3 regions of the Pseudomonas sp. X10 genome follow, and region 1 is predicted to be linked to each of the others. Evidence: predicted binding sites of a transcription regulator. Region 1 holds the regulator's gene; each other region holds the start of a gene.
The links. Region 1 encodes FliA, which starts transcription of late flagellar genes. Its sites were predicted from a motif close to CTAAAGTTTNNNNNNNNNNNGCCGNTAA; they were not measured.
Positions count from the first base shown of each region.

Region 2: a site for FliA is predicted at 2,116-2,143, ahead of ACYU03_RS19100 (methyl-accepting chemotaxis protein). Genes of this name have one in related genera too.
Region 3: a site for FliA is predicted at 5,567-5,594, ahead of ACYU03_RS14180 (methyl-accepting chemotaxis protein). Genes of this name have one in related genera too.

Region 1 covers NZ_CM142677.1:3,953,499-3,963,255, forward strand. The annotation lists gene motD (flagellar motor protein MotD) at 1-311, opposite strand, end outside; gene ACYU03_RS17890 (flagellar motor protein) at 315-1,055, opposite strand; gene ACYU03_RS17895 (protein-glutamate methylesterase/protein-glutamine glutaminase) at 1,055-2,161, opposite strand; gene ACYU03_RS17900 (chemotaxis protein CheA) at 2,207-4,420, opposite strand; gene ACYU03_RS17905 (protein phosphatase CheZ) at 4,433-5,221, opposite strand; gene ACYU03_RS17910 (chemotaxis response regulator CheY) at 5,240-5,614, opposite strand; gene fliA (RNA polymerase sigma factor FliA) at 5,725-6,465, opposite strand; gene fleN (flagellar synthesis regulator FleN) at 6,462-7,295, opposite strand; gene flhF (flagellar biosynthesis protein FlhF) at 7,411-8,721, opposite strand; gene flhA (flagellar biosynthesis protein FlhA) at 8,733-9,757, opposite strand, start outside.
Region 2 covers NZ_CM142677.1:4,201,225-4,210,981, forward strand. The annotation lists gene ACYU03_RS19095 (LysR family transcriptional regulator) at 1-389, shown strand, start outside; gene ACYU03_RS19100 (methyl-accepting chemotaxis protein) at 449-2,074, opposite strand; gene ACYU03_RS19105 (cupin) at 2,473-3,414, shown strand; gene ACYU03_RS19110 (LysR family transcriptional regulator) at 3,459-4,370, opposite strand; gene ACYU03_RS19115 (lactate permease LctP family transporter) at 4,506-6,191, opposite strand; gene ACYU03_RS19120 (malate synthase G) at 6,364-8,541, opposite strand; gene ACYU03_RS19125 (heme-binding protein) at 8,538-8,951, opposite strand; gene glcF (glycolate oxidase subunit GlcF) at 8,961-9,757, opposite strand, start outside.
Region 3 covers NZ_CM142677.1:3,112,097-3,121,853, forward strand. The annotation lists gene ACYU03_RS14160 (acyl-CoA synthetase) at 1-605, shown strand, start outside; gene ACYU03_RS14165 (acyl-CoA dehydrogenase C-terminal domain-containing protein) at 621-2,390, shown strand; gene ACYU03_RS14170 (FecR family protein) at 2,552-3,556, shown strand; gene ACYU03_RS14175 (Na+/H+ antiporter family protein) at 3,592-4,911, opposite strand; gene ACYU03_RS14180 (methyl-accepting chemotaxis protein) at 5,634-7,781, shown strand; gene ACYU03_RS14185 (ABC transporter substrate-binding protein) at 7,862-8,875, shown strand; gene ACYU03_RS14190 (helix-turn-helix transcriptional regulator) at 8,889-9,524, opposite strand; gene ACYU03_RS14195 (DUF1330 domain-containing protein) at 9,654-9,757, opposite strand, start outside.

The DNA.
Region 1 (9,757 bases):
ATGGTTTTGAGCGGGTCGCTGCTGGTCTGCCCGATACCCGCGTCGACCTGGTCGCTGTCCTTGACCAGCGGCTCGGCCGGCTTGACGCTCAGGGGGCGCTCGTCGCCGATGGGGATCGGCTTCATGCTTCGCTCGGGGTCGTTGAACACCCCGACCAGGGCCTGGGAGATCACCTTGTACTTGCCCTCGTTGATCGAGGAAATCGAGTACATGACCACGAAGAACGCGAACAGCAGGGTGATGAAGTCCGCGTAGGACACCAGCCAGCGTTCGTGGTTTTCATGCTCCTCAGGTTGACGACGGCGAGCCATGACTTACTCCATGAAGCCTTGCAGCTTCAACTCGATCGAGCGCGGGTTCTCGCCTTCGGCGATCGATAGCAGGCCCTCAAGCAGCATCTCCCGGTAGCGCGACTGGCGCAGGACGATGGCCTTGAGCTTGCTGGCGATCGGCAGCAGGATCAGGTTGGCGCTGGCCACCCCATAAATGGTGGCGACGAAGGCCACGGCGATGCCATCGCCCAACTGCGCCGGGTCGGCCAAGTTGCCCATCACGTGAATCAGGCCCATCACCGCACCAATGATGCCGATGGTCGGCGCGTATCCGCCCATGCTCTCGAACACCTTGGCGGCCTGGATATCACGGCTTTCCTGGGTCAGGAAGTCGACTTCAAGAATGCTGCGGATGGCCTCGGGCTCGGCACCGTCGACCAGCAGTTGCAGGCCCTTGCGCGCATAGGGGTCGGGCTCGGCGTCAGCCACGCCTTCCAGGCCGAGCAGGCCTTCCTTGCGCGCGGTCAGGCTCCAGTTCACCACCCGGTCGATGCCGCCCGCCAAATCGACACGTGGCGGAAAGAAGATCCAGTTGATGATCTGCATCGCCCGCTTGAAGGCGCTCAGCGGAGACTGCAGCAAGGAGGCCGCCAAGGTGCCGCCCAGCACGATCAGCGCTGCCGGACCGTTGACCAATGCCCCGAGGTGCCCGCCTTCAAGGAAATTGCCACCGATGATGGCGACGAACGCGAGGATGATGCCGATCAGGCTCAAGACATCCATCAGGCACACGCCTCGACCAGATGCTTGCCGATCTCGTCCAGGCTGTACACCGCGTCGGCGAGGTTAGCCTTGACGATGGCCATGGGCATGCCATAGATCACGCAGCTCGCTTCGTCCTGGGCCCATACCGTGCTGCCGCCCTGCTTGAGCAAACGCGCGCCTTCACGGCCGTCGGCCCCCATGCCGGTGAGCACCACCGAAAGCACCTTGTCGCCATAGGACTTGGCGGCGGAGCCAAAGGTAATGTCCACGCAGGGTTTGTAGTTCAGGCGCTCATCGCCCGGCAGGATCTTCACCGTGCCACGGCTGTCGACCATCATCTGCTTGCCACCCGGCGCCAGCAGTGCCAAACCTGGGCGCAGCACGTCGCCGTCCTCGGCTTCCTTGACGCGAATCTTGCACAACTTGTCGAGCCGCTCGGCGAAGGCCTTGGTGAACGCCGCCGGCATGTGCTGGATCAACACGATCGGCGCCGGGAAGCTGGCCGGCAACTGGGTCAGCACCCGCTGCAAGGCCACTGGACCACCGGTGGAGGTGCCGATGGCAACCAGCTTGTAAGGCTTGCGCTTGGGCGCTGGAGCGCTGTGCAACGGCGCGGCGGCTGCACGGGCCGGAGCCGCCGCGCGCGCAGGAACGCTGGCGGCATGGCTGCTCGCAGGCGCTGGGACCGAAGCCGGGTGCGGCGTGGCGAAGCCGCCGAAGCGGCGGTTGCTGCGGGAGATGGTATGCACCTTCTCGCACAGCAACTGCTTGACCTTCTCCGGGTTGCGCGAAATGTCTTCGAAGTTCTTCGGCAGATAATCGACCGCGCCGGCATCCAGGGCATCGAGGGTGACGCGGGCGCCTTCGTGGGTCAGCGAAGAGAACATCAGGACCGGCGTCGGGCAACGCTGCATGATATGACGCACGGCGGTGATGCCATCCATCATGGGCATTTCATAGTCCATGGTGATGACGTCGGGCTTGAGCGACAGTGCCTGGTCGATCGCTTCCTTGCCATTGGTCGCGGTACCCACGACCTGGATCGTCGGGTCCGCCGAGAGAATTTCCGAGACACGGCGGCGGAAGAAACCGGAATCATCCACCACCAGGACCTTGACTGCCATAAACACTCCGTTAGGCGGCGCAACCGCCAGGCTGCGCCGCCGAAATCAAATACGCCGCGCCGCGTAACGCTTGAGCATGCTCGGTACGTCGAGGATCAGCGCGATGCGGCCGTCGCCGGTGATGGTGGCGCCAGACATGCCCGGGGTGCCCTGGAGCATCTTGCCCAGCGGCTTGATCACCACCTCTTCCTGGCCCACCAGTTGGTCGACCACGAAGCCGATGCGCTGGGTGCCGACCGAGAGGATCACCACATGGCCTTCGCGCTGCTCCTCATGCTTGGCGGAGCTGACCAGCCAACGCTTGAGATAGAACAGCGGCAGAGCCTTGTCGCGCACGATCACCACTTCCTGGCCGTCGACCACGTTGGTGCGCGACAGGTCCAGGTGGAAGATCTCGTTGACGTTGACCAGCGGGAAGGCGAAGGCCTGGTTGCCAAGCATGACCATCAAGGTCGGCATGATCGCCAGGGTCAGCGGCACCTTGATGACGATCTTCGAGCCCTGGCCCTTGGCCGAGTAGATGTTGATCGAGCCGTTGAGCTGGGAGATCTTGGTCTTGACCACGTCCATGCCGACACCACGGCCAGACACGTCGGAAATCTCGGTCTTGGTCGAGAAGCCCGGCGCGAAGATCAGGTTGTAGCAGTCCGATTCGCTCAGGCGGTCAGCGGCGTCCTTGTCCATCAGGCCCTTCTCCACCGCTTTGGCACGCAGCACGTTGGGGTCCATGCCCTTGCCGTCGTCAGAGATCGACAGGAGGATGTGATCGCCTTCCTGCTCGGCCGAAAGCACCACCTTGCCGCCACGCGCCTTGCCGGCGGCTTCACGCTCTTCCGGCATCTCGATGCCATGGTCGACGGCATTGCGCACCAGGTGCACCAGCGGGTCGGCCAGGGCCTCGACCAGGTTCTTGTCCAAGTCGGTTTCTTCACCGACCAGTTCCAGGTTGATCTCTTTCTTCAACTGGCGAGCCAGGTCGCGAACCAAGCGTGGGAAGCGCCCGAAAACTTTCTTGATCGGTTGCATGCGGGTCTTCATGACCGCGGTCTGCAGGTCAGCGGTGACCACATCCAGGTTGGAGACCGCCTTGGACATGGCCTCGTCGGCGCTGTTCAAGCCCAGGCGCACCAGGCGGTTACGCACCAGCACCAGTTCGCCGACCATGTTCATGATCTCGTCCAGGCGCGCCGTATCGACCCGCACCGTGGTTTCCGCTTCACTGATCGTATGCTTGTCGACCGCTGGCGCAGCAGCGCGCGCAGCGGCGGCAGGTTTGGCGGCGGCGGCCGGGGATGGCTTCGGCACTGGCGCCGGGGTCGGCTTGCCCTGGGCCTGGGTTTCAGGCTTGGCAGCCACGGCGCTAGCGGTGGTTAGCGAGCCAGCCGTGGTTTCGGAGAACTTGCCCTTGCCGTGGATCTGGTCCAGCAGGGCTTCGAATTCATATTCGGTGATGTGGTCGTCAGCCGCTTCGGTCGTGCCCGTCTCGCTCACAGCAACACTGGCGGCAGTTGGCAAGGCGTCGGCGGCGAAGGTGCCCTTACCATGCAACTGGTCAAGCAGCGCCTCGAACTCGTCGTCAGTGATCTCATCGCTGGCAGGTGCTGCTGCCTCGGCGCCACTGTCGGCGACCTCCGGCGCGAACTGTCCCTTGCCGTGCAACTGGTCGAGCAACGCCTCGAACTCGGCGTCGGTGATCTCCTCACCGCCCGCCTCACCAACCGCTTCAGCCTGCGCCTGCTCGGCGGCCTCAGCCTCGGCCTTGACCGCATCGAGGGAGTCGAGCAGTTGTTCGAACTCGGTGTCGGTGATGTCCGCCGCAGCCGCTGGCGCTTCGGCCACCGGCTGCGGCGCAACCTCGGCTGGTGCGGCGGCAGGCTCGGCCAGGCGCGACAGGGCGGCCAACAACTCGGGCGTCGCCGGGGTAACCTCGTTGCGTTCGCGTACCTGGCCGAACATGCCGTTGACGGCGTCCAGCGCTTCGAGAACCACGTCCATCAATTCCGCATCAACGCGCCGCTCGCCCTTGCGCAGGACGTCGAACACGTTCTCGGCGATGTGGCAGCACTCCACCAGCTCATTGAGCTGAAGGAAGCCGGCGCCCCCTTTTACAGTGTGAAAACCGCGAAAGATCGCATTGAGCAGGTCGGCATCATCGGGCCGGCTTTCCAGCTCGACCAGTTGCTCGGACAGTTGCTCAAGAATTTCGCCGGCTTCTACCAGGAAATCCTGCAGGATTTCTTCATCGGCGCCGAAGCTCATTAAACGTGCTCCCTAAAAACCCAGGCTGGACAGCAGATCATCGACATCGTCCTGACCGGACACGACGTCTTCACGCTTATCGGCATGAATCTGCGGACCTTCACCCCGAGTCGGATATTTTTCTTGATCTTTTTCAGCTCGCAGTTGCTGGTGGTCATGTTCGATACCGGCAAAACGGTCGACCTGGCTGGCCATCAGCACCAGCTTGAGCAGATTGCTTTCCACTTCGGTGACCAGGTGGGTCACGCGCTTGATCACCTGGCCGGTCAGGTCCTGATAGTCCTGGGCAAGCAGGATATCGTTGAGGTGGCCAGCGACCTTGCGGCTCCCCTCTTCACTGCGCGTCAGGAAACTGTCGACGCGCTTGGCCAGCTCGCGAAACTCCGAGGCCGCCACTTCGCGGCGCATGAAGCGCTGCCAGTCGACACTCAGGGCCTTGGCCTCCGCCGCCAGGTCATTGAGCACCGGCGTGCTTTCCTCGACCAGGTCCATGGTGCGGTTGGCCGCGCCTTCGGTCAGCGTGACCACATAGGACAGGCGCTCGGTGGCATCGGTGATCTGCGACACTTCCTCGGCCTGCGGCATGCGCGGGTCGATCTGAAAGCTGACGATGGCGCTGTGCAGCTCACGGGTGAGCTTGCCGACTTCGTGGTACAGGCCGCGGTCGCGGGTCTGGTTCAACTGATGGATCAGCTGCACCGCCTCGCCGAACCGTCCCCGCTCGAGGCTCTCGACCAGTTCCTGGGCGTGTTTCTTCAGGGTCGCTTCGAACTCCCCCAAAGACGAATGTATTGGCTCCATGGCGCCCCCTTGACGGACTCAGCCGTTGACGCGTTCGAAGATCTTCTCGATCTTTTCTTTGAGCACCTGAGCGGTGAAAGGCTTGACCACGTAGCCATTGACCCCTGCCTGGGCCGCTTCGATGATCTGGTCGCGCTTGGCTTCGGCGGTGACCATCAGTACTGGCAGGTGCTTGAGGCGCTCATCGGCGCGCACCTTGCGCAGCAAGTCGATACCGGACATGCCCGGCATGTTCCAGTCGGTCACCAGGAAATCGAAATGGCCGCTTTCGAGCATCGGCAGCGCGGTGGTGCCGTCATCAGCCTCCTGGGTATTGGTGAAGCCCAGGTCGCGCAGCAGGTTCTTGATGATCCGCCGCATCGTCGAGAAGTCATCAACGATGAGGATTTTCATGTCTTTGTTCAATTAGATAGACCTCCAAGCAGTCTTAAACACGCTCAGCGCTGAGCGTGCACTTCAATCAATTCGGCACTACGTAGGCAACGACTGCAATGAGCCTTGGGTCAGCGCGCCCGCCATTCCCCCAGGCGGCTGCGCAACCGCGCCGCACACTGGCTGTGCAGCTGGCTGACACGCGACTCGCTGACCCCCAGGACCTCACCGATTTCCTTGAGGTTCAGCTCTTCGTCGTAGTACAGCGCCAGGACCAGACGCTCGCGTTCCGGCAGGTTGGCGATCGCATCAGCCAGGGCGGCTTGGAAGCGTTCGTCCTCCAGGTCGCGCGACGGCTCGGGCTGGGCACTGGCGCCATCCTCGTGCAGGCCTTCGTGCTCGCCGTCCTGCAACAGGTCGTCGAAACTGAACAAACGGCTGCCCAAGGTATCGTTCAAGATCCCGTAGTAATCATCGAGACTCAATTGGAGTTCGGCAGCAACCTCGTGATCTTTAGCGTCACGGCCGGTTTTTGCTTCAACTGCACGGATCGCGTCGCTGACCATGCGGGTATTGCGGTGTACCGAACGCGGCGCCCAATCACCCTTGCGCACCTCATCGAGCATGGCGCCACGGATGCGGATGCCGGCATAGGTCTCGAAACTGGCGCCTTTGCTGGCATCGTACTTGTTGGCGACTTCCAGCAGGCCGATCATGCCGGCCTGGATCAGGTCTTCGACCTGCACGCTGGCTGGCAGGCGTGCCAACAGGTGATAGGCGATGCGCTTGACCAGCGGGGCGTAACGCTCGACCAGGTCGTACTGCGCGTCACGCGAGGCCTTGCTGTACATCTGGAAACCGCTTGCATTCATAGGACGGGACCCGCGCTAGTGGGCTGCACCAGGCGCTCGACGAAGAACTCCAGGTGCCCACGCGGGTTGGCAGGCAACGGCCAGCTATCGACCTTCTGGGCGATGGCCTTGAAGGCCAGCGCGCACTTGGAACGAGGGAAGGCTTCGTAGACGGCACGCTGCTTCTGCACGGCCTTGCGAACACATTCGTCGTAGGGCACGGCGCCGACGTATTGTAGGGCGACGTCGAGGAAGCGGTCCGTGACCTTGGTCAACTTGGCGAACAGATTGCGCCCTTCCTGCGGGCTCTGGGCCATGTTCGCCAGGACGCGAAAACGGTTCATGCCGTAATCACGGTTGAGCAGTTTGATCAGCGCGTAGGCGTCAGTGATCGACGTAGGCTCGTCGCACACCACCAGCAGCACTTCCTGGGCGGCGCGGACAAAGCTGACCACCGAGTCACCGATACCTGCAGCGGTGTCGATGACCAGCACGTCGAGGTTGTCACCGATCTCGCTGAAGGCCTGGATCAGGCCAGCATGCTGGGCCGGCGCCAAGTGCACCATGCTCTGGGTACCGGAGGCGGCCGGCACGACGCGCACCCCACCTGGGCCCTGCAGCAGCACATCGCGCAGCTCGCAGCGCCCTTCGATGACGTCGGCCAGGGTGTGCTTGGGCGTCAGCCCGAGCAACACGTCGACGTTGGCCAGGCCAAGATCGGCGTCCAGCAGCATGACGCGGCGGCCAAGGTCAGCCAGCGCCAATGACAGATTCACTGAAACGTTAGTCTTGCCGACGCCACCTTTGCCACCGGTTACGGCGATCACCTGTACGGGATGCATGCTACCCATATTTGTTCTTTACCTTGTCTTGCTTAGACCCAGGCCACATTGAGGGGCTGTGCTGTCAACGCCGGAGCCAAACCGGGCAACCCCTTCATGCAGATATTTTGCAACAGTATCATCCTCAACCCACGCGTTTGCCCGGATTGTGGTAGAGATCAGCGAACATATCGGCCATCGCCTCTTCGCTGGGCTCGTCCTGCAACTGAACACTGACCGCACGACTGACCAATTGGTGCCGCCGCGGCAGGTGCAAATCATCAGGAATGCGGGGCCCATCGGTCAGATAGGCCACCGGCAACTCATGACTGATGGCCAGGCTCAGCACTTCGCCGAGGCAGGCCGTTTCATCGAGCTTGGTCAGGATGCAACCGGCCAGGCCACAGCGTTTGTAGCTATGGTAGGCGGCGGTCAGCACCTGCTTCTGGCTGGTGGTTGCCAGCACCAGGTAGTTCTTGGCGGCAATGCCGCGTCCGGCAAGGGTTTCCAATTGCATGCGCAGGGCCGGATCGCTGGCCTGCAGGCCAGCGGTGTCGATCAGGATCACCCGCTTGCGCAGCAACGGCTCCAGCGCCTGGGCCAGGGACTGGCCGGGGTCGACATGGGTCACCGAGACATTGAGGATCCTGCCCAGGGTCCTCAACTGCTCCTGGGCGCCGATACGGAAGCTGTCCATGCTCACCAGCGCGAGGTTCTGCGCGCCGTACTTGAGCACATAGCGAGCGGCCAGCTTGGCCAGGGTGGTGGTCTTGCCCATACCGGCAGGGCCAACCATGGCGATGACCCCGCCCTCCTCGATCGGCTCGACTTGCGGCACGTCGATCATCCGCGCCAGGTGCGCCAAGAGCATGCGCCAGGCCTGGCGCGGTTCTTCGATCCTCGCGGTCAGGTCAAGCAGCTCCCGCGACAGCGGGCCAGACAGGCCGATGCGTTGCAAGCGTCGCCAGAGGTTGGCCTGCTGCGGCTTGTTGCCTTGCAGCTGGCTCCAAGCCAGGGAGCCGAGCTGCACTTCCAACAGTTCGCGCAGGCCCGAGAGCTCCGAACGCATGGCGTCGAACAGGCGCGGGTCGACCGCTGCGGGTGCTGGCCGGGCCGGGGCAGCCGGCTCATCGGCGTGCGGCTCGACCAGCGGCTCAGAGGCGGTCAGCGGCAACCCGGCAAACAGCTGCCGGTTGCCTTCGTCACTTTCGTTGCGGCTGCTCAACTCGGCCTGGGCGGTGGCGATGCGCGACTGGGTCTTGCGCAACTCGTCTTCCAGTTCGACGTTGGGCACCCGTGGCGACAAGGCGGACAGCTTGTAGTCCAGCGCAGCCGTCAGCTCGACACCGCCGGCGATCCGCCGGTTGCCAATGATCGCGGCATCGGAGCCGAGCTCATCACGGACCAGCTTCATGGCCTGACGCATATCGGCGGCGAAAAAACGCTTAACTTGCATATCCCACTACCTCAGCCGTTGGGGCCCACGGTGGCAACGATAGTCACTTGCTTGTTGTCCGGTATTTCCTGGTACGCCAAAACATGCAAGTTCGGCACCGCCAGACGGCCGAAACGCGACAGCATCGCGCGGATCGGCCCTGCGACCAGAAGGATCGCCGGCTGCGCCTGCATCTCCTGGCGTTGAGCCGCTTCGATCAATGAACGCTGCAGCTTCTCGGCCATGCTCGGCTCAAGAAGCACACCGTCTTCTTGGCCTTGCCCAGCCCTTTGCAGACTATTGAGCAAAATCTGTTCCAACCTTGGCTCGAGGGTAATGACAGGCAGCTCGGACTCAACGCCGACAATGCTTTGCACGATAGCTCGACACAATCCAACACGCACTGCCGCAACCAATGCGGCGGTATCTTGACTCTTGCCCGCGTTGTTGGCGATCGCCTCGGCGATACTGCGGATGTCGCGTACTGGCACTTGCTCGGCAAGCAATGCCTGCAGCACCTTGAGCAGGCCCGACAAGGAAATGACACCCGGCACCAACTCCTCGGCCAGCTTCGGAGAGGCCTTGGCCAGCACCTGCAACAGTTGCTGGACTTCCTCGTGGCCGATCAGCTCATGGCAGTGCTTGTAGAGGATCTGGTTCAGGTGGGTGGCGACCACGGTACTGGCATCCACCACCGTGTAGCCCAGCGACTGCGCCTGACTGCGCTGGCCGACGTCGATCCACACCGCTTCCAGGCCAAACGCCGGGTCGCGCGCGGCGATACCGTTGAGCGTGCCGAACACCTGACCCGGGTTGATCGCCAGTTCGCGGTCCGGATAGATTTCCGCCTCGGCCAGGATCACCCCCATCAGCGTCAAGCGATAAGCGCTGGGTGCCAGGTCGAGGTTGTCGCGGATGTGCACGGTGGGCATGAGGAAGCCCAGGTCCTGGGAGAGCTTCTTGCGCACCCCCTTGATCCGCGCCAGCAACTGCCCGCCCTGGTTGCGGTCGACCAGCGGAATCAGACGGTAGCCGACCTCCAGGCCGATCATGTCGA
Region 2 (9,757 bases), 250 kb from region 1:
TGCACGACACCCGGCACTTCCAGTTCGAGCAACCGGAACTGCACTGGGAAGCCCTGGGCGAGCTGCCCCTGGGCCTGCTGAGCAAAGGCATGCACTACCGCCAGTCGCTCGATCTGAGCCTGCGCAGCCGCGGCCTGGACCCGAACGCGGTGCTGGAGAGCGACTCCACTTTCCAGCTGATCCAAGCCATCAACGCCGGCGTCTGCTGCGCCGTGATGCCCCTGGGCTGCGGCCTGGAAGACCTGAGCCAGCACCTGCGCATCCTGCCCATCACCGATGCCAGCGTCCACAGCCCCATCGGCCTGCTGCTGCGCCGCAGCGAACCACGCTCGGCGATCGCCGAGCAGTGCTTCGCCGAAGCCAAGGCGTTGCTCATCCCGCAGCCCTGAGAGACAGCCCTCCCCAGGCGACAGACCCACCTGGCCGGCCTGCTTGGTTATTCAGACCACTAGACCCTGAACTTGGACACCATACCGTTGAGCTCCACCGCCAGGCGCGACAGCTCCTGGCTGGCGGCGCTGGTCTGGTTGGCGCCGGCAGCGGTCTGCATGGACAGATCACGGATGTTGACCAGGTTACGGTCCACCTCGCGGGCGACCTGGGCCTGTTCTTCCGAAGCACTGGCAATGACCAGGTTCTTCTGGTTGATCGAGGTGATCGACTCGGTAATGATTTCAAGCGCCTCATCGGCTGCCCGCGCGACATCCAGCGTGCTGTTGGCCCGCCCTTGGCTGTCGTGCATCGCGCCAACCGCGCGGTCCGTGCCCGACTGGATACTGGCGATCATCTTTTCGATTTCTGTCGTCGATTGCTGGGTGCGGTAGGCCAGCGCGCGTACTTCGTCGGCCACCACGGCGAACCCGCGCCCGGCCTCGCCTGCGCGAGCCGCTTCGATGGCCGCGTTGAGCGCTAGCAGGTTGGTCTGGTCGGCAATGGAGTGGATAACATCCAGGACCTGGCTGATCTCATTGATGTTCCCGGCAAGCTGCCTGACTTCCTGGGAAGTCGTCGACACCTCCTGGACCAGCAGTTGGATGGACTCCAGCGCCTGGTTGACCTTCGCCCGCCCCTGTTGAGTGCTCTGGTCCGCCTCCTTGGAGGCATCGGCGGTGTTCACTGCGTTGCTTGCAACTTCTTCGACCGCCGCGGTCATCTGGTTGACCGCCGTCGCCGCCTGGTCGATTTCGACGCTCTGTTGGTTGAGGCCTCGGTTGGTGTCTTCCGTCACCGCGTGCAACTCTTCGGAGGCCGACGCCAATTGATCGGACGAACCTGCAATCTGCCGGATCGTTACCCGCAGGCTTTCCTGCATTTTTTGCAGTGCCGTCATCAACAGCGCAGGTTCGTCACGGCCTATGACGCGCACGTCCTGGGTCAGGTCGCCGCTGGCGACTCTATTGGCAACCACCACCGCATCGGCCAATGGCCCGACAATACTGCGCGTCAGGATGATTGCCATCACGACCATGAACAGCAGGATTGCCAACAACGCCACGACAATCATGAAGAAGGCAGTATTAAAGGCCTTGCTGCTGAGCACGGCAGCCCCGGTAGCGTTATCGGCATTGAACTGGATCAGCTTGCTCAATGCCGCCATCATGCTATCCGAGTACTCGGAAAGTGGTCCATTGGCCAGCCTGAACTCCTCATCCCGCTGCCCAGCAGCGACGGCAGCCAACACTTTCTCTTGCGTACCGTAATAATTTGAATAAGCGGACATGAAGTCTTCGAAAAGCTTACGGTCTTCAGCCGTTTCTATCGTGGCGTCATAAGCATTTATATGTTGGGAAATGTCTTCACTTATATCTTTTATTCTGGCGATGGTTCTTTCCCGCTCAGCGGTGTCTTCCAACATCACGGCGCGCAAGGTCAGGCCTCTGGCGCGCCCCAGATTGTTCCCAACCTCCCCTATTGCAAGCACTGCTGGCAACCAGTCTGTGCGGATCTCGTCCGTCGCGGCATCCATCTGCTTTGCCTGGAATAGCGATGTCAGGCCCATCGCCAGAACCAGGACCGCGATCAATGAGAAAAACAGGGCTGCCCGTCTGCCGATCTTCAAATTCCTTAAATTCATCGCCCTCTCCCTTCCTTATAAACTGGTGCACGCTTTATTGTTTCTCGACAAGCGGATCCAATCCTTTAAGAAAGGCCGGAAAGCAACTGTAACAAAAGGCTACCAAGACCTGGAAAGAGATAAAAAAGAGAAAGTAACAATTGGGTTTTATCAAACTGAAAAAACGATTCTTGTCACTGATTTGGTGTTTTTTTAACTCTTTTCCAGCAGCGTTTGCCGGCCATAAACAGCGCAGGCCGCCATGGCCCTGAACGGGCTGGTAGCTCCAGTCAACAGCCCCGTTGTGCACAACTGCTGTGCTGCTTGGGGGATTAATCTGCCTGACCAGCGTACTTATAGTTTCCTCACCCGCCGCGACGGACTCATGCCCTTCCCCGCCAGAGATTGAGGTGACAACCATGAATAGCGAGTTCAAACCCAACCCAGTTCACAGCGTACCGGCCCACGAACGGGAGGCCGAGTACTTCGAATACAGCAAGGCGGCCAACCCAATCAGTGCCAATCTGATTGCCCGGGTTCCCTACCACAGCTTCCCGGCATCGCTTTATGACACAGGTCCGTCGCGGGTGGTCCCGCTGGACCTGAGCGACACCTTGGGTTGCGAAGGGCCGGCAACGGGTCCTGGACTATGCGCGAACTTCATCCGCCTCACCGCTGATGACAGTCTGACCCTCCACCCCAACGCGACTTCACAGGTGTTCTATGTGATCGAAGGCACTGGCAAGGTGGCCCAAGGCGAACATACGCTCGAATGGTCGAAAGGGTGCTTCATCGCCCTACCCGGCCTGCTACCGGCCCGGCTCAGCGCGACTCGGGATGCTCGCCTGTACTACGTTCATGATGAGCCACTGCTGCGCTACCTGGGCGTCACCCGCAGCATCGATCGCTTCGCACCAACGCTGTACCCTGCACAGACAGCAAACGCAAAGCTGCGCGAGGCTGCCGAAGACCCGCGGGCACGGGATCGCAGCCGCATCAGTATCTTGCTGGGCAACCGCAACTTCCCCCAAACCAGAACAGTGACCCACGTGCTCTGGGCAATGTACGGAATCCTGCCTGCCGGCTCGGTCCAGAAACCACACCGGCATCAGTCCATTGCGTTGGACTTCATCATCGACTGCCCGCCAGGCTGCTACTCACTGGTGGGCACCGAACTGGGTGCCGATGGCCAGATCCGCAACCCCGTGCGCGTGGATTGGACCCCCGGCTTGGCATTCGTGACCCCTCCTGGTCACTGGCACGCGCATTTCAACGAGTCGGGCAAAGATGCCTTCCTGATCCCCATCCAGGATGCCGGCTTGCAAACCCACTTGCGCTCCTTGGACATTCGATTCAGTTGAAACCAGCCGCCACGCCGCCCGCTTACAGGGATGTGGGAGGCGTTCTAACACTGCCAATAGGGCGTGGTACCAATACGTTCAACCATGAAGTCGATAAAGCAGCGCACCTTTGAAGAGACAATCCGCTTAGGCGGATAGACAAACCAGACAGCCGATTTCCGCTCCACGGATCGAATATCCCATTCTGGTAACCAGACCAGCAATTCATTCGCCTCGATACTCTTGGCCACCAGCCAGTCCGGCAGTATGGCAACCCCCAGCCCTTGTCTGGCGGCGATGAGTTGTGCGTCCAGGTCGTTGATCCGGATGCAATCGGCCAATATCGGCTGGAATGAACCCTGCGTCGGCGACACGAATACCAGCTCAGCCCATGAGTCGATACTTGAGCCCGAAGGAAGGTGTTCAAGGTCGGCAGGACTCGCAGGCTGCGCATGGGCAGCCGCAAAGGCGGGACTGACGACGAGCAGCAGCTTTTCCTCAGCGATCTTGCGCGCCATTAAGGTGGAGTCGGCGAGGGCTCCGATACGAATCGCAAGGTCAATGCCGGAATGGATCAAGTTAGCCTGGGAGTCATCCAGAACCAGCTCCACTCTCACCTCGGGAAAGCGTCCAAGAAACGTGTTCAATGCCGGCAGAATGTGGTGACGCGCAAACGCAGGCGGTATGTTGAGTTTCAACACGCCACGAGGATGCTGGTTCAAAGCCGAGGTCGCCGCCTTGGCATTTTCCAACGCCTCCAGCACCCGGTGCGCATGCAGGAGGAATGTCTCGCCGCCTTCTGTCAGGTGGAGCATGCGAGTGGACCTGTTGAATAAAGCGATACCCAACTCTTGCTCAAGGCTTTTCACGTACCTTGAAACCGTCGAAGCCTTGATGCCGAGACGCTCGGCCGCACGTGAAAAGTTGTTGTCTTGCGCTGCTTCGACAAAAGCGGTCAAGGCCGCGAAGTAATCCACGCGTCACCTCGACCCGGACCAGGTCTCAAGCACGCGTTCACCTATAACGGTATGTTTGAAATGGGTGGCCATGGTTTCTCCAATCGTTGCGTTCAGCCAGGAATGGGCGCCGGATATCCAGCGCCCAGGCTGGCCTCAATGCACCAGCATCCCAGTGAAGACGTAAGCTTGCGACAGCGTGATAAGCCCGATGATGGCGGCGAAAATCAGGCTGTGCTTGAGGGTGAAACGGAACAGGTCGGACTCCTTGCCGACGATACCTGTGGCCGCGCAAGCCACGGCGATGGACTGCGGCGAGATCATCTTGCCGGTCACGCCGCCGCTGGTGTTGGCTGCCACCAGCAGGGTGTCATCGACGCCGATCTGATGCGCGGTGGTGGCTTGCAAGGAGCCGAACAGGGCATTGGAGGAGGTGTCTGAACCGGTCAGGAACACGCCCAGCCAGCCCAGGAACGGCGAGAAGAACGGAAACGCCGAACCGGTGCCGGCCAGCACCAGGGCAAGGGTGGTGGACATGCCCGAATAGTTGGTGACGAACGCGAAGGCCAGCACCATGCCAATGGATAGGATGGGCCATTTCAGATCGACCAGGGTTTCCTTGAAGGTCGAGATCCCGGTCTTCCAGTCGATACGCAAAATGAACATCGAGACCAGCGCCGAGAGCAGGATCGCGCTGCCGCCTGCCGAGACGATATCGAACTTGTACACCGCCGGCATGGCCGTCGCCGTCTCGACGATGGGCGCGCCCTTCATCACCAACTGATCCAGGTGCGGGATGGCGAACACGAAGACGAACTGCTCCAGCGCGCCGCCCGGAGCGAACAGGGCCTTGAAGGGCTTCAAGGTCCAGATCGTCACCAGCACGGTGAGCACCAGGAATGGCGACCAGGCCTTGAGGATCTCGCCGAAGCTATAGGGCGAAGGCGTGCTGTTGCGCATCCCGCCGAAGCCGCCCATCACCGCCGCGCCGCCGGAGACACCGACCACATCACTGTCTTCGGCACGCTTGGGCTGCCAGACCTTGAGAAACAGCGTCAAGGACACAATGCTCACCAATGCCGAGGTGATGTCGGGCAGCTCCGGGCCAATGTAGTTCGAAGTGAAGTACTGGGTGATGGCGAAGCTGGCGCCTGCCACCAGGGCCGCTGGCCAGGTCTCCTTGACGCCGCGCCAGCCGTCCATAATGGCGACCAGCCAGAACGGCACAATGACCGACAGCAGCGGCAGTTGACGGCCGGCCATGGCGCCGATCTTGAACGCGTCGATGCCGGTCACCTGCCCCGCGACGATGATCGGCACCCCCAGGGCGCCGAAGGCCACCGGCGCGGTGTTGGCAATCAGGCACAGGCCCGCCGCATACAGCGGGTTGAAGCCAAGCCCCACGAGCAGAGCGCCGGTGATCGCCACTGGCGCGCCAAAACCAGCCGCGCCCTCGAGAAAGGCGCCGAAGGAAAAACCGATCAACAGCACCTGCAGGCGCTGGTCGTCGGTGATCGACAGCACCGAACTGCGGATCACCTCGAACTGGCCGCTCTTGACCGTGAGTTTGTAGAGGAACACCGCCGCGACGATGATCCAGGCGATGGGCCAGAGGCCATAGGCGAAACCGTAGCCGGCGGCGGCGAAGGCCATGTCGGACGGCATGCCGAACACCAAGGTGGCGATGGCGATCGACAGCGCCAGGGTGATGGTGCCAGCGATGTGGCCCTTCATGCGCAAGACAGCCAGGGCGATGAAGAAGAATATGATGGGGATCAGCGCAACCAGTGCTGAGAGTCCCAGACTTCCGAGTGGGGTGTACATCTGTTGCCAGGTTTGCATGACAGGAGCCTCTTATTATTGTTGGGTATCCAAGTGATCGGTTGCGGGTAACCGCTGGCATAGGTACTGATGGCGGGGTGTGGCCTCCGGGGCAAGGAATGGACAGTCGCCGCCCAGGAGGAGCCCACAAGAGGGCTCCTCTTCAGGCAGGTCGGTTTCGGGAAGCCGGCGCTCATTGCTCCCGTTTGAAACGGGCACGCCAGGCATGCAGCAATGGTTCGGTGTAACCGCTGGGCTGCTCGCACCCCTTGAAAACCAGGTCGCTGGCGGCCCGGAACGCATGAGAGCGCTCGAACGCCGGTGCCATCGGGCGGTAGGCGGCGTCCCCGGCGTTCTGCTGGTCCACCACCCTGGCCATGCGCTCAAGGGTTTCACCCACCTGGGCCGCGCTGACTACACCGTGGTGCAGCCAGTTGGCAATGTGCTGGGCGGAGATGCGCAAGGTCGCGCGGTCCTCCATCAGGCCGACATTGTGGATGTCCGGCACCTTGGAACAACCGACGCCCTGCTCCACCCAACGCACCACGTAACCGAGGATGCCCTGGCAGTTGTTGTCCAGTTCCGCCTGGATATCGGCAGCGCTCCAGTCCCGGGCGACACTCACCGGCACGCTGAGCAGGCCCTGCAGCAGGCTGGCGCGCTCGCTGTTCAGGTCGATCCTTTCAAGCTCGCGTTGCACCGTCTGCACATCCACCTGGTGGTAGTGCAATGCGTGCAAGGTAGCCGCGGTCGGCGACGGCACCCAGGCCGTGTTGGCCCCGGCCTTGGGATGGCCGATCTTCTGTTCGAGCATGGCCGCCATCAGGTCAGGCATGGCCCACATGCCTTTGCCGATCTGCGCCCGGCCGCGCAGGCCGCACGCCAGGCCGACCAGCACGTTGTTGCGCTCATAGGCTTGGATCCAGGCAGTGGCTTTCATGTCACCCTTGCGCAGCATGGCGCCGGCTTCCATGGCCGAGTGCATCTCGTCGCCCGTGCGGTCGAGAAAGCCGGTATTGATGAACGCCACCCGCTTGGCCGCCGCCGCGATGCAGGCCTTGAGGTTGATGCTGGTCCGCCGCTCCTCGTCCATGATGCCCATCTTCAGGCTGTAGCGCGGCAACCCGAGCAAGTCTTCGACACGGCCGAAGAGTTCGTCGGCAAACGCCACCTCGGCAGGACCATGCATCTTCGGTTTGACGATATAGACACTGCCGGTACGCGAGTTGCCCTTGCGGCGCAGGTCGTGCAATGCGGCCAGGCTGGTGACCACCGCATCGAGAATACCTTCGGGAATCTCTTGCCCTTCACCATCGAGGATGGCCGGGGTGCTCATCAAGTGGCCAACATTGCGCACGAACAGCAAGGAACGACCGTGCAAAGCAAGCTCGCCGCCATCGCGACCGTGATAGTGGCGGTCCGGGTTCAGCGTGCGGGTAAAGGCCTTGCCGCCCTTGCTCACGCTTTCCGCCAGGTCGCCTTTCATCAAGCCCAGCCAGTTGCGGTAGACCACGACCTTGTCGTCGGCGTCCACCGCCGCGACGGAGTCCTCGCAGTCCATGATGGTGGTCAGCGCGGCTTCCATCAGCAGGTCTTTGACCCCGGCGCCATCGGTCGCGCCGATCACGCTGGCCGGGTCGATCTGAATCTCGACATGCAGGCCATGATTCTTCAGCAATATCGCTGTCGGCGCATCGGCCGGGCCTTGATGGCCAACGAACTTCTCCTCCTGCGCCAGGCCGGTCCGCCCGCCATTGGCCAAGCTGACCTGCAACCGGCCGTCGGCCACCCGGTAGGCCGTGGCGTCGACATGAGACGCGCCCTGCAGAGGGAACGCCTGGTCCAGGAACGCGCGGGCGAAGGCGATCACCTTGGCGCCGCGCACGGGGTTGTAGGCGCCGCCCTTCGCGGCGCCGTTGTCCTCGGCGATGGCGTCGGTGCCATAGAGCGCGTCATACAGCGACCCCCAACGGGCGTTCGCAGCGTTCAAGGCATAGCGGGCATTCATCACCGGTACCACCAGTTGCGGACCGGCCTGGACGGCGATTTCGCTGTCGACGTTACTGGTGCCGACCTCGACCTGATCGGGCTGCGGCAGCAGGTAGCCGATGGACTCGAGAAACGCCTGGTAAGCGGCCATGTCCGCCACCGGCCCTGGGTTAGCCCTATGCCAGGCATCCAGCTCGCCCTGCAGGCGCTCGCGCTCGGCCAGCAGCACACGGTTGCGTGGCGCTAGGTCGTGCACCAGGGCATCGAAGCCGCTCCAGAACGCTTCAGGGGAAATACCGGTATCGGGCAGGACTTCATCGTCGATGAAGCGCTGGAGGTTGCTCGCCACTTGCAACCGTTGGCAAGACACGCGCTCGGTCATTGTCTTTCTCCTGAAAGGGCTGCGATTCCGGCAACGGCTACCTGGGCATCCTGTTCGGCCTTCACCCCGGACACGCCGACGGCACCAATCACCTGACCATCGACCAGCACTGGCACACCACCCTCCAACGAGGTCAGCAACGGTGCGCTGACGAAGGCGACACGGCCACCGTTGACCATCTGCTCGTAACCCTTGGTGTCGCGTCGGCCGAGGGCCGCGCTGCGGGCTTTCTCGGTGGCGATGTAGGCCGCGATGGGCGCACAGTCATCGAGCCGCTCCAACGCCAGGGGGTGGCCGCCGTCGTCCACCACGGCAATGGTCACGGCCCAATGGTTGCGTTGGGCCTCATCACGGGCTCCGGCAAGAATCCGGATGACCTCCTCACTTCCCAGTACAGCTTTGCTTCGCATGGTTCTCTCCTAAATCAAGGCTTCTTCCACCAGCTCGACCCAATGGCGCACCGGCGTACGCCCTGCGCCGTCGAGATGGGTCTGGCAGCCGATATTGGCGGTGACGATCACCTCTGGGTTGCCGCTTTCCAGGGCGTTGAGCTTGTTGTCGCGCAGTTGCCGGGACAGCTCGGGCTGGGTCAGCGAGTAAGTCCCGGCCGAGCCGCAGCACAAGTGGCTGTCGGGCACATTGGTAAGGCTGAAACCGAGCCGGCCGAGCACGTCTTCGACGGAGCCGCCAAGCTTCTGGGCGTGCTGCAGGGTGCAAGGGCAGTGGAAAGCCAGGCGTCGGTCACCGTGAATCCCGAGGTTCTCCAGCGGTTCGGCGCGCAGCACCTCCACCAGGTCCTTGGCCAGGGCGCTGACCCGCCCGGCCTTGGCGGCATAGGCAGGATCGTCCTTGAGCAGGTGGCCATAGTCGCGGACAAAGGCACCACAGCCGCTGGCCGTCTGCACGATGGCCTCCGCCCCCGCTTCGACCGCAGGCCACCAGGCGTCGATATTGCGCCGGGCACGCTCTAGCCCCTTCTCCTGGGCATTGAGGTGATAGTCGACGGCGCCACAGCAACCGGCTTCCCGGGCCGGCACTACTGAGATGCCCAGCCGGTCCAGGACACGTGCGGCGGCAGCATTGGTGTTCGGCGAAAGCGCCGGCTGCACGCAGCCTTCGAGCATCAGCACACGGCGTGCATAGCGCGCCGCCGGACGCGGCTTGGCTGGATGCGGCTGGCGTGGCAGCTTGGATTTCAGAGTGCCCGGCAACAGCG
Region 3 (9,757 bases), 840 kb from region 1:
GGCATGCCGAATGGGACGAACAGCCCCTGGCCGAGCGGGCGCGGATCAAGTCACGCCAGGGGGTTCGCTACCCGACCCTGGAAGGCCTGATGGTGGCCGACCCGCAGACCCTGGAACCGGTGCCGCGCGATGGCAACACCCTGGGCGAGATCTTCATGCGCGGCAACACCGTGATGAAGGGCTACCTGAAGAATCCCGAAGCCACGGCCGAGGCCTTCCGTGGCGGCTGGTTCCACACCGGCGATCTGGCGGTGTGGCACGCCGACGGCTACGTGGAGATCAAGGACCGGCTCAAAGACATCATCATTTCCGGCGGCGAGAACATCTCCACCATCGAAGTCGAAGACACCCTCTACAAGCACCCTGCGGTGCTGGAGGCGGCCGTGGTCGCCAGGCCGGACGAGAAATGGGGCGAAACGCCCTGCGCCTTCGTCGCCCTCAAGCCCGGCTGCGATGGTACCCGCGAGGCCGACATCATCGGCTACTGCCGCGAACACCTGGCGGGCTTCAAGGTGCCGAAGACAGTGGTCTTCGGTGAGCTGCCGAAAACCTCCACAGGCAAGATCCAGAAGTACCTGCTGCGCGACCGGGCCAAGGCCCTCTGACCTGCGAGAATCGCCATGACTGACTACAACGCTCCCCTGCGCGACATGCGCTTCGTCCTGCATGAAGTTTTCCAGGGCCCGGCCCTGTGGGCGCGCTTGCCGGCCCTGGCCGAGCGGGTGGACGCCGCTACCGCCGACGCCATTCTGGACGAAGCAGCGAAAATCACAGGCCATTTGATCGCGCCGCTGAGCCGCAACGGCGATGAACAAGGCGTCGCCTTCAACGATGGCCAGGTCACGACTCCGGCGGGCTTCGTCCAGGCCTGGCAGACCTACCGCGACGGCGGCTGGGTCGGCTTGGGCGGCAACCCCGAGTACGGTGGCATGGGCATGCCGAAGATGCTCGCGGTGCAGTTCGAAGAAATGCTCTATGCCGCCGACTGCAGCTTCAGCCTCTATTCGGCGCTGAGCGCCGGCTGCTGCCTAGCCCTCGACGCCCACGCCAGCGAAGCGCTCAAGGCCACCTACCTGGCGCCGCTGTACAGCGGACAGTGGACCGGCACCATGTGCTTGACCGAACCGCACGCCGGCACCGACCTGGGCATCATCCGCAGCAAGGCCGAACCCCAGGCGGACGGCAGCTACCGCCTGAGCGGCAGCAAGATCTTCATCACCGGCGGCGAGCAGGACCTGACCGAGAACATCGTCCACCTGGTGCTGGCCAGGCTGCCCGAGGCTCCGGCCGGGCCCAAGGGCATCTCGCTGTTCCTAGTGCCCAAGTTCCTGGTCAATGCCGACGGCAGCCTGGGAGCGCGCAACGCCGCGCACTGCGGCTCGATCGAACACAAGATGGGCATCAAGGCTTCGGCCACCTGTGTGATGAACTTCGATGGCGCGGTCGGTTACCTGGTCGGTGAGCCGAACAAAGGCCTGGCGGCGATGTTCACCATGATGAACTACGAGCGCCTGTCCATCGGCATCCAGGGCATCGGCTGCGCCGAGGCTTCCTACCAGAGCGCCGCGCGCTATGCCAACGAACGCCTGCAGAGCCGGGCCGCCGCCGGTCCTCAGGCGCCGCAGCGGGTAGCTGATCCGATCATCGTCCATGGCGATGTGCGGCGGATGCTCATGACCATGCGCGCCCTGACCGAAGGCGGGCGTGCCTTCGCCACCTATGTGGGTCAGCAACTGGATATCGCCCGCTACGCCGAGCAGCCTCAAGAGCGCGAACAGGCGCAACGCCTGGTAGCCCTGCTGACGCCGGTGGCCAAAGCTTTCTTTACCGACAACGGCCTGGAGAGTTGCGTGCTTGGTCAGCAGGTGTTCGGCGGCCACGGCTATATCCGCGAGTGGGGCCAGGAGCAACGGGTGCGGGACGTGCGCATCGCCCAGATCTACGAAGGCACCAACGGCATCCAGGCCTTGGACCTGCTGGGCCGCAAGGTGTTGGCCGACGGCGGCCAGGCGCTGGCCGGCTTCGCCGCCGAAATCCGTGCCTTCTGCGCCAGCGCGCCGCTGTACCGCGAACCCTTGCTCCAGGCCCTCGCACAACTGGAAAGCACCACCGAATGGCTGCGCGGCCAGGCTGGTATCGATGCCAACCTGGTCAGCGCCTCGGCGGTGGAGTACTTGCACCTGTTCGGCTATGTCGCCTATGCCTACATGTGGGCGCGCATGGCGGCGCTCGCCCAAAACCGCCAGGCCGAGGAACCGGCGTTCTACAGCGCCAAGCTGGCCAGCGCTGCGTTCTACTTCCAACGGCTGTTGCCACGTGTGCTGACCCTACAGGCCAGCATCCAGGCGGGCAGCGAGAGCCTGTATGGCCTCGCGGCGGAGCAGTTCTGACACCGAGGGCGCCGTTCCACGCATTGGCGTGGAACGGCGCCCATAAAGGTGCAAACGGGGGGCTTCCCGACGAAAAATCCCACAACTGATAGTTATTCGCCATTATCTCGGTTCTCGCCAACCCTCTGGCAAGGGTAGAATGGGCAAAACCGGGAGCCTCAATGAACCAAGACCGCCTCACCCCCAGCGAAGACGATGCCATCACCGATGCCGCGGCGCAGTGGTGCATGCGCCTGCATGCCGATGACTGCACGCAGGCCGAACGGCAAGCCTTCAGCCAGTGGTTGGCGGCCGACCCACGGCATGAAGAGGAATACCTGGCGATGCTGGAGATCTGGCAGACCGCCGACCTTCTGCCCCACAGCGCTCCCGTGGTCGAACTCAACCCGGCTGCGCGCAGGTCGCCTGCCGCCAGGCACTGGCGCCCGTTCGCCTCGGCAGCAGCCATTGCCCTGCTAGCTCTGCCCCTGGCGGGCTGGGTCGGCTGGGAACAAGGCTGGCTGCCCAATCACTACCAGCATTTCGAAAGCAGCGACCAGTTGCGCCAGGTGCAATTGAGCGATGGCAGCGAGGTCGAGCTGAACCTGGGCACCGAACTGCGCTTCACCAACTACAAGGATGAGCGCCGGGTCACCCTGCTCAAGGGCGAGGCCTTCTTCAAGGTCGTGCATGACAGCCAGCACCCGTTCATCGTCCGCGCGGGCAAGGGCCAGACCCGGGTGACCGGTACCCAGTTCAACGTATGGAAGTATGAGGACCAGGTCGAAGTGACCCTGGTAGAAGGCTCGGTGCTGGTCAGCAGCAACGGCAGCGATGGCGGTTACCGCCTCGGCCCGGGCATGCAGGCCAGCTACCGCCTCGGTGACTACGAGCCGCACCTGGCCCAGAGCGAGGACTACTCCAACAGCCTGGCCTGGCGCAGCGGCAAGCTGATCCTCGACAACCTGAGCCTGGATCAGGCCCTGCCGTTGATCAACCGCTACCTGGACAAGCCGCTGTTGCTGGCAGATGCCAGCGCCGGCAACATCCGCATCAGCGGCATCTACAACACGGGCGAGGTCGACCATCTGGTCAGCACCTTGCCCAAGGTGCTGCCGGTGTACCTGACCCGCAACAAGGACGGCAGCACCGTCCTCAACCGCATCTCGCCGCCGGCCAGAGGCTGAAACCACCGCCGGCCCCGCCCCCTTCCCAGCCTTGTTCAGAGCATCATCGCGGCCAGCCAGCCAAAGGCCAGCAGCGGCAGGTTGTAGTGGATGAAGGTCGGCACCACGGTGTCCCAGATATGGTGGTGCTGGCCATCGACGTTCAGGCCCGAGGTCGGGCCCAGGGTCGAGTCCGAGGCTGGCGAACCAGCATCGCCCAGGGCGCCGGCGGTGCCGACGATGCACACCGTGGCCAGCGGATCGAACCCCAGCTGCACGCACAGCGGCACGAAGATCGCCGCCAGGATCGGTACCGTCGAGAACGAGGAGCCGATGCCCATGGTCACCAGCAAGCCCACCAGCAGCATGAGCAAGGCGCCGATGCCCTTGCTGTGGTCGATCCACTGTGCCGAGGTTTCCACCAGGGTCTTGACCTCACCGGTGGCCTTCATCACCTCCGCGAAGCCCGAGGCGGCAATCATGATGAAGCCGATCATGGCCATCATCTTCATGCCCTCGGTGAACAGATCATCGGTGTCCTTCCAGCGCACGATGCCCGACAGCGAGAAGATCAGGAACCCCACCATGGCGCCGATGATCATCGAGTCCAGCCACAGTTGGATGATGAAAGCCGCAGCGATGGCCACACCAGCGACCAGCAAGGTCAGTGGGTTGTAGCTCACCGACACCTGCTCGACCTGCTCGATCCGCTCCAGGTCGTACACGCGCTTCTTGCGATAGCTGACGAACACCGCCAGCAGCAGGCCGGCCAGCATGCCCGCCGCCGGAATGGCCATCGCATGGGTGACGTTGACCCCACTGATATCGACACCGGCACGGGCGACGTTGGCCAGCAGGATCTCATTGAGGAAGATGTTGCCGAACCCCACCGGCAGGAACATGTAGGGCGTGATCAGGCCAAAGGTGATCACGCAGGCCACCAGGCGCCGGTCGATCTGCAGGCGGGTCAGCACGTACAACAGCGGCGGTACCAGCAGCGGAATGAAGGCGATGTGGATCGGCAGGATGTTCTGCGACGACACCGCCACCACCAGCATCAGGCCGATCAGCAGCCACTTGACCTTGCCGCCGTTGGCGTGGCCCTGGCGATCGATCATCGCCAGCGCGCGGTCGGCCAGGGCATGGGCCAGGCCGGACTTGGCGATGGCCACGGCAAAAGCCCCGAGCAAGGCATAGGACAAGGCCACGGTGGCGCCACCGCCCAGGCCGCCGTTGAAGGCCTTGAGCGTGCCTTCGATACCCAGCCCGCCGACCAGGCCACCGCTCAGGGCGCCGATGATCAGGGCGATGACCACATGCACGCGGGACAGACTCAATATCAGCATGATGCCGACCGCGGCAATCACTGCATTCATGGTTTACCTCTTGGAGCCAGACGAAAAGCGAGCGTTTCGGCGACAGTCTGCCCGTGGGCAGTGGCCGAACGAGGGGATGTTTTTATGGAGGGCGCACACTCTGAAGCAGACCCGGACGCTTGTCAAAGCCACGGGCGTTGAAAATGGGCGTGGGGCTATCGGGGGGTAGGTCTTGGGTTATTTGGTGCTCTTGAGATCCTGCAGCGCATCGCTGTGCATGCCGGCGCTTCTTCGGTGCCTTCTAGACCCCGCGCCGCCCGCGCGGCGCATCGCGACACAAGGCCGCTCCCACAGTAGTCTTGGTGCTAGGCGAAAGACTATGTAGGGGCTAGTTGCGCCCACCTCGATACCTCTGTCATACAAACAAAGACTAAAACTTCGGTCCATCAGGCCATGGCACGTTGCAATCAATGTGGGAGCGGCCTTGTGTCGCGATGCGCCGCGTGGGCGGCGCGGGATCTTGAGGGCACCACAAAACTCTCGACATGCACAGCGATGCGCCGCGTGGGCGGCGCGGGATCTTGAGGGCGCTACAAAACTCTCGACATGCACAGCGATGCGCCGCGCGGGCGGCGCGGGATCTTGAGGGCGCCGAAAGAACCCAAGACATGCACCTGGCAGCCCCCACGCCATCCTCCTTAAATCGAACGCTCGAATAAAGAACCCCACCCACCAGCCGATACAGTCATCACCCCAGCCTTTTCGCCTCAAGAGATTCGCCCATGCCGCTCAGACAGCTTTCCATCCAGTGGAAGATCACCCTGCTTGCGGGCCTCTGCCTGGCCAGCATCGTCACCTTGCTCATAGGCCTTTCGCTCTACCGTATGGAGCACAGTTCCGAGCTGGTGAAAGCCAGCAGTTCGCAGATGTTGACCGAAGCGGCCCAGGCACGCATCGAGTCGCAAGGCGAAGTCCAGGCCCTGACCATCCGTCGCCAGTTCATGGATGCCTACCAGTACGGTGCCGGCTTCGCCCGCCAGGTGCTGTTCCTCCGTGAGCAGGCGGAAAAGCGCTTCCTCGATGCCTTCGACCTGCGTGAGGATCTGACCCGCCAGGTGCGCTCGGCCCTGCAGGCCAACCCGGAACTGCTTGGCCTGTCGCTGGTGTTCGAGCCCAATGCCTTGGACAACAAGGATGCCCTGTTCACCGACCAGGCCGAGCTGGGCAGCAACGAAACCGGCCGCTTTGCCCTCTATTGGTCGCAGCCCAAGGCCGGCCAACTGATCTCCATGGCGCTGCCCGAGCATGACATGGCCAACACGGCCGTCGGCCCCAGCGGCGAGCCGGCCAATACCTGGTCGGTGTGCCCGCGCACCACGGGCAAGGTCTGCCTGATCGAACCCTACTTCTACGAGATCGACGGCCAGCAGGTGCTGATGACCAGCATCGTGTTCCCGCTGATGGTGGCCGACAAGGTGATCGCCACGCTGTCGGTCGACATCAACCTCAATAGCCTGCAGGCCCTCAGCCAGGACGCCAGCCGCAACCTTTATGACGGCCAGACCCGCGTCACCATCCTCAGCCCGGTCGGCTTGCTGGCCGGCTACAGTGCCGACGCCAGTAAGCTGGCCCAGCGCCTCGAACAGGTCGACCCGGCCCAGGGCGCCGAGCTGGTGCGCCTGCTGGCCGACAGCAAGCCCATGCACATCCTGCGTCATGAGCAGCGCTTGAAGGTGCAGGCCTCCTTCGCCCCTATCCCCGGCGTCAAGCCTTGGGGCGTGTTGCTCGATGTACCGGAAGACGCCCTCACCGGCCCGGCCGAAACCCTGAAGCACGAACTCGAACGGCTCAACAGCAGCGGCACCTTGATCGAACTCGGCCTGGGGCTGCTGGCAGCACTGATCGGCTTGCTCCTGGTCTGGCTGATGGCTCGCTCGGTCACCCGGCCGATCCTGAGCGTGGCGACCATGCTCAAGGACATCGCCAGCGGCGAAGGCGACCTGACCCGCCGCCTGAACTACGACAAGCACGACGAGTTGGGCGAATTGGCCGGCTGGTTCAACCGCTTCCTGGACAAGCTGCAGCCGACCATCGCCGAGGTCAAGCGCTCGGTCCAGGCCGCACGGGATACCGCCGACCAGTCCTCGGCCATCGCCAGCCAGACCAGCGCCGGCATGGAGCAGCAGTACCGCCAGGTCGACCAGGTAGCCACCGCCTCCCATGAAATGAGCGCCACCGCCCAGGACGTGGCCCGCAGCGCGGCCCAGGCTGCCCAGGCTGCCCGTGATGCCGACCAGGCCACCCGCGAAGGCCTGTCGGTGATCGACCGCACCACCCAGGGCATCGATACCCTGGCCGCCGACATGAACAGCGCCATGACCCAGGTCGAAGGCCTGGCACACAACAGCGAGAAGATCGGCTCCGTACTCGAGGTGATCCGCTCCATCGCCGAACAGACCAACCTGCTGGCCTTGAACGCCGCCATCGAAGCGGCCCGGGCCGGAGAAGCCGGCCGTGGCTTCGCCGTGGTCGCCGACGAGGTGCGCAACCTGGCCCGGCGCACCCAGGAGTCCGTAGAAGAGACCCGCCAGGTCATCGAAGAGCTGCAGGCCGGCACCCGCGAGGTGGTCGATGCCATGGACAGCAGCCACCGCCAGGCCCAGGGCAGCGTCGAACAGGTCGAACAAGCCGCCACCGCCCTGCAGAAGATCGGCCAAGCGGTGACCGTCATCACCGACATGAACCTGCAGATCGCCAGTGCCGCCGAAGAGCAAAGCGCCGTGGCCGAAGAGATCAACAGCAACGTCGCCACCATCCGCGACGTCACCGAGTCGCTGTCCGGCCAGGCCAATGAGTCGGCGCGGGTCAGCCAGTCGCTGAACAGCCTGGCCAACCAACAGCAAGGCTTGATGGATCAGTTCAGGGTGTGAAGCCATGGAGGGGCAAGCCGCCCCTTCCCCTCGTCTACACTTGCCTGTCTCACGGACCGGCAACCCCGACGAGGCCCCCGATGAAAAGAATTCCAAAGCTCCTGGCCGGCCTGGTGCTGGCCCTGGGCCTGGCCAGTACCGACAGCGCCGCCGCCGAGCAACGCACACCGATCCAGTTTGGCGCCATCGGCTGGGAAAGCGGCGCCCTGACCACCGAAGTCCTGCGCCTGATCGTCGAGCAGGGCTACGGATACCCCACCGACACCCTTCCCGGCAGCACGGTCAGTATGGAGGTGGCCCTGGCCCGCAATGACCTGCAGGTGATCGCCGAGGAATGGGCTGGTCGCAGCCCGGCATGGGTCAAGGCCGAGCAGGCTGGCCAGGTGTTCAGCCTTGGCGATACGGTGAAGAACGCAGAGGAAGGCTGGTGGGTTCCAGCCTATGTGATCAAGGGCGACCCCAAACGCAACCTCGAGCCACTGGCCCCGGACCTGCGCCGCGTCGATGACCTCAAGCGCTACCCCCAGGTGTTCAGCGACCCCGAGTCGCCAGGCAAGGGCCGCTTCCTCAACAGCCCTAGCGGCTGGACCTCGGAGACGGTCAACAGCCAGAAGCTCAAGGCTTATGGCCTGGACCAGTTGTATGTGAACTTCCGCAGCGGCACAGGCGCAGCCCTGGATGCCGAGATCAATTCGGCGATCCGCCGTGGCCAACCCGTCTTGTTCTATTACTGGAACCCCACCCCATTGATGGGGCGCCACGACCTGGTGCGCCTGGAAGAGCCACCGTTCGACGCCGAAGCCTGGGCCACCCTGACCGATGCCAACAACCCGAATCCGCGTGGCAGCAGCTCGCTGCCGGCCAAGCTGTCCATCGGCGTCTCAGCCCCTTTTCACCAGCAATACCCGGAGCTGGTCGAGTTCTTCAGCAAGGTCGACCTACCCATAGATCGCCTCAACCAGGCCCTGGCACGTATGAGCGAGTCGCGCCAGACGCCCCGGGATGCGGCGCTTGCCTTCCTGCGTGACAACCCGGCGGTATGGAAGGCGTGGCTGCCGATCGAGGTCGCCGCCAAGGTCGAGGCCAGTCTGTGAGGATGGCTTTGCGCTAGGGCTGCTTGAGCGCCTTCACGTATTTGTACACCGTCGCCCGCCCCATCGACAGCACGCTGGCCACATAGTCGAAAGCGCTGCGTCCCTCGAAGGCGCCTTCGTGGTACAGCGCCTCGACCAGCGCCCGCTTCTGCTCGCGGTCCAGCGCTTGCAGGCCGAGGTTGCGGCTGCGTAGCCAGTCGTGCAGGAAGGTGTTGATACGCTCCTGCCAGTCGTCGCGAAACAGCGCCTGCGGCTGCGGGATCAAGCGGCTGGCCTGGAAGAACTGCAGCAAGGCGTCCTTGGCCTGCTCCAGCACTGATACGTTCAGGTTGATGCACAGCATCATGTCCGCCTCACCCTGCTCGTCAAGCAGCACGCTGCTGATCGAACGGATCTTCTGGCCATCCCAGTTGAACTTCTCGTAGGGCCCCAGGCTCAGCTCGGTGCCGAGCTCGGCAGGCAGGTCCTCCAGCGCGGAGTCGTCACCGATCCGGCGTTTGGAGATGTTGTTGGCGATGTAAGCCACCGACTGGCTGCGCAGGTCGTGCAGCACGACCTCGGCATGGGGGAACAGCAAGGTCGCGATGCAGTCGGCGATGGTCGTGTAGTTTTGGATACGCCGGGTGTCGGGCACAGCCTTTGAACTCATTGTCTCTTCTCGAAAACGAACATCGGATTCCATGGGCTCCGATGCTGAGCGTTGTGCTGCACAAAGGCAATCACCAGATGCGCTCCAGAGCGTATCGAGCGCGCAGCCCAGGGCCGGTGTCAGCTGTCTTCAGGGCTGGCAGCCCTCGACAATGATCACCTCGGCCCTGGCCGCCCCCTGGCGGAAACGGCAAGCTTCCTGGTATTGCTCCGAGTGGTAGCAGGCAACGGCCT